DNA from 2 places in the Pseudomonas sediminis genome. Region 1 is predicted to be linked to the other one. Evidence: predicted binding sites of a transcription regulator. Region 1 holds the regulator's gene; the other holds the start of a gene.
What was found. Region 1 encodes LexA, which represses DNA repair genes until DNA is damaged. Its sites were predicted from a motif close to CTGTNTNNNNANACAG; they were not measured.

Region 1 (2,174 bases):
GCAGCCTCATGTACCAACAGCATGTAACGACGGAAAACCTTGCCGTAAACCTCTTCCAGGTATTTGCGCAGGTGACCCTGGCTCTGGCTGAAGGCCAAACCGAGCAGGCGCATGAAGATGGAAAGATCGTTGCCGCTGCGCGGCTTGACGGCCAGAGCCTGTTCGACCAGAAGCTCGAGCAACTCCTCCAGGGAAACCTGGGTGTCGGACTTGGCCTGACGGCGATCGAGTTCTTTTTCCAGGCTGGCACAGAAAGGCCCGAGGAAGCGCGAGAAGACCGCTTGAATCAGCGCCTTCTTCGAACCGAAGTGATAATTGACGGCAGCCAGGTTGACCCCAGCCTTGCTGGTGATCAGCCGCAATGAAGTTTCGGCGAAGCCTTTTTCCGCGAACAGCTGTTCCGCAGCATCGAGAATGCGTTCAACGGTTTCCGACTGGGCCATGAGCTATCACCTGACAAACACTTGTTTGAAACATACGTTTCATCCTACTGAATTGTCAAGCCGCATGAGCCGTCTTTTGGCCGGCTGGTCACAGCTTACAACAAGCAGAGACGCAGATTACTCGGCATGGGTAACAAGCCGGACGACAGGCACCTGCAAAATGGGCGTTGCCAAGAGCCGCTTACTGTATATAATCCCAGTCACTGTATAAAAAGACAGAGCCCAGCCATGCTGAAACTGACGCCACGCCAAGCCGAGATTCTCGCCTTCATCAAACGCTGCCTGGAAGACAACGGCTACCCACCCACCCGTGCGGAAATCGCTCAGGAACTGGGGTTCAAATCACCCAATGCAGCAGAAGAGCACCTCAAGGCCCTCGCACGCAAGGGGGCCATCGAGATGACCCCAGGCGCTTCGCGCGGCATTCGCATTCCTGGCTTCGAAGCAGGCGCGGCGAACGAGGACGAAGGCCTTCCAGTCATTGGCCGCGTTGCTGCCGGCGCACCGATCCTCGCCCAGCAGCATGTCGAGGAATCCTGCCAGATCAACCCCGCGCTCTTTCAACCCAAAGCCGACTACCTGCTGCGTGTGCGCGGCATGAGCATGAAGGATATCGGCATTTTCGATGGCGATCTGCTCGCCGTGCACACCACCCGTGAAGCCCGCAACGGCCAGATCGTCGTCGCCCGCATTGACGACGAAGTGACGGTGAAACGCTTCAAGCGCGAGGGCAACAAGGTCTGGCTGATTGCCGAGAACCCCGAGTTCGCCCCGATCGAAGTGGACCTGGAAAACCAGGATCTGGTCATCGAAGGTTTGAGCGTCGGTGTAATCCGCCGCTGAGGAGACACCATGTACGTGCAGCAGTCGTTCGAGCGCCCACAACTTCCCCTTTTCGACGCGTTCCTTGGCCGAACGCCGAATGAGCCACTGGTCGCAGCCGATGGCATCTCTCGCAGTGAGGATGATCAGGCGTTTAGCGAACTGGCTCTACGTGGCGCCGCTGGGCACTGCCTGCACTTACTGGCGCCGATTCTGCGAGAGCTGAGCCAGAATCAGGACGCACGCTGGCTGACTCTGGTGGCACCACCGGCCAGCCTCACGCAAAGCTGGCTGCGCGATGCAGGGCTGAACCGTGAACGAATCCTGCTGCTGCATCCGCGACAAGGGCAGAATGCCCTGGAATTGGCCGAAGAAGCACTCAAGCTGGGGCGCAGCCATACCGTGATCAGTTGGTTGCATCCGGTCGAGAGCAGCACTCGTCAGCGCCTTGCACAGGCCGCCAACACAGGTGGCGCGCAGAGCCTGAACATCAGCCTGGGTTAGCTGACCACAACTTCGCTTGCGGAAATGAAAACGGGGCTCCAATGGAGCCCCGTTTTTCGTTGAGACGCAGTAACTCAGTGGAGAACGCGCGAGCCTTGTTCTTCACCACTGAAATCACCCTCAGCCATTCGGCCAGCCATCTGCACACCAACATTTAGCATGGCCTTGGCCACCTCGATGTGTTGCCCCTGCAGGAAAGCCTTGGCATCAGCGGAGAAATCCAGGGTCACCAACGCCTCTTCATCCTCTGCGCGACGCAGGGCAATGCGCCCATCGGGCAGTTCGACGATTTCCAGGAAGGATGTAGGCATGGCTCAGTCTCTGTGCAAAAACACGGCATTGTAACAGCCAGCCGGGATCATCCCCAGCCCACTGGTCCAGTTAAACCCAATCAGCACTCGCTCA
Region 2 (2,174 bases), 1.9 Mb from region 1:
GATTTGCGGCGGCGCCATTTTCTGGCCGTTCACTTCGACCCAGGCGTCACCGTTGTCCGCCTTGGCGATCTTGTACGGCACCATCTGAATGTCTTTTTGCACGACTTCTTCATCGAAACGACGACCGATCAGACGCTTCACCGCATACAGGGTGTTGTGCGGATTGGTCACAGCCTGACGCTTGGCCGACTGACCGACGAGAATTTCACCGTCATTGGCATAAGCAATGATGGACGGCGTGGTACGAGCGCCTTCGGCGTTCTCGATTACCTTGACGTTGCCGTTTTCCAGAATGGAGACGCAGGAGTTGGTGGTCCCCAGGTCGATACCGATAATTTTGCCCATGAATGTTCTCCCGAAACTTTGATTTTTCCGTCGCCTCGTTTCTCAGGCGCCGGCAGCACTAAAACGCTTGACTTAAAAATGGGGTCGCTACAGCTGATTTCAAGCCTGCTCGTCGATACTCGGCGGCGGCGTGGTTGGTGCCTTGCTGACCACGACCATGGCCGGGCGCAGCAGGCGACCGTTGAGCAGATAGCCCTTCTGGAACACCTTGAGCACCGAATTAGGCTCGGCATGAATGCTCTCTTCCATGGCCATGGCCTGGTGGTGCTCCGGGTTGAACGGCGCACCGTGCGGGTCGATGGCTTCCAGGTTGTAGCGAGCCAGCGTGTCGTGGAACAACTTGAGGGTCAGCTGCATACCTTCACGTACGGCCTTGATCGATACATCGTCAGGGCTGGACAGCTCCAGGCCACGCTCCAGGCTGTCGATTACCGGCAGCAGGTCGCCGGCAAATTTTTCCAGCGCAAACTTGTGCGCCTTTTCCACATCCTGCTCTGCGCGGCGACGCACGTTTTGTAGGTCGGCAGCCATGCGCAGCGACTGATCCTGCGCAGCGGCCAGTTGCTCTTCCAGCGTTTGCACGCGAGCAGCCAGATCGTCACTCGGCGCCACAGCATCCGCTGCCTGCGCTTCGGGATTCTGCGTATCCAGGGTCTGTTCGTCAGCCATGCCTTTCTCCTCTCGAAAAAACTGGCGCGATACCGGCTCGCGCTACTGACGCCTATATGGAGTCAATTCCACAGCTTTCAAGGGGCGATAGACGAGGATTGCCAGGAAAAGAAAAAACACTGTATAAATAACCAGACATCAATTCGGGAGCGTTCGCCATGCTGGTGCACCTGTCCATTCACAACTACGCCATCGTCGACCACCTGGATCTCGAGCTGGATGCCGGCATGAGCGCCATCAGCGGCGAGACCGGTGCCGGCAAGTCGATCATGCTCGACGCCCTCGGCCTGTGCCTGGGCGATCGCGCCGACAGCGGCGTGGTACGCCCAGGCAGTGACAAGGCGGACATTCTCGCCAGCTTTGACCTGGCGGACATTCCCGAAGCCCGCACCTGGCTTGCCGAGCGCGACCTGGACAGCGACGGCCCGTGCATCCTGCGCCGGGTGATCACCGCCGAGGGCCGCTCGCGCGGCTATATCAATGGCAGCCCCTGCCCGCAGGCCGATCTCAAGGCCCTTGGCGAACTGATCATCGATATCCACAGCCAGCACGAACATCAGTCGCTGCTCAAGACCGACACCCACCGTCGCCTGCTCGACGAATACGCCGGCAGCCAGGACCTCGCGCGCCAGGTGCAACTCGCCGCGCAGCGCTGGAAGCAGACGCGCAACGAACTTGAGCGCATCTCCAGCCAGAGCGACGAGCAGCGCGCCCGCCACCAGTTGCTAAGCTATCAACTGGAAGAGCTGGAAAATCTGGCGCTGGGCGACAACGAGCTGGAACAGCTGGAACAGGAACACAAGGCGCTGAGCAATGCTGAAGCGCTGCTCGCGGCCTGTCGCCAAGTGCTCGATTTGTGTAGCGAAAGCGATGCCGGCAACGTGCTGTCGGCGCTGACCGCCAGCCTCAACCGCCTGGGCGCCTTTGGCGGTCAGGGTGGCACCTTGAACGAAGCCAGCAACTTGCTGGCCAGCGCGCAGATCCAGGTAGAGGAAGCAGTCGGCGAGCTGAACCGCTTCCTCGATCACTTCGACGCCAACCCAGAGCGTCAGCAGTTTCTCGAAGAACGCCTGGACACCATCTACACCCTGGCCCGCAAGCACCGTATTCAACCAGCCGAACTGGCCGCCCTGCAGCAGCAATTGTTCGATGAGATCGAA

Region 2: a site for LexA is predicted at 1,134-1,149, ahead of recN (DNA repair protein RecN). Genes of this name have one in related genera too.

Annotation. Positions count from the first base shown of each region.
Region 1 is NZ_CP154631.1:64,997-67,170, forward strand. Features, by position in the region: gene AAEQ75_RS00330 (TetR family transcriptional regulator) at 1-443, opposite strand, end outside; gene lexA (transcriptional repressor LexA) at 672-1,286, shown strand; gene sulA (SOS-induced cell division inhibitor SulA) at 1,296-1,769, shown strand; gene AAEQ75_RS00345 (hypothetical protein) at 1,844-2,080, opposite strand; gene AAEQ75_RS00350 (DUF6586 family protein) at 2,161-2,174, opposite strand, start outside.
Region 2 is NZ_CP154631.1:2,746,291-2,748,464, reverse strand. Features, by position in the region: gene dnaK (molecular chaperone DnaK) at 1-345, opposite strand, end outside; gene grpE (nucleotide exchange factor GrpE) at 445-1,014, opposite strand; gene recN (DNA repair protein RecN) at 1,173-2,174, shown strand, end outside.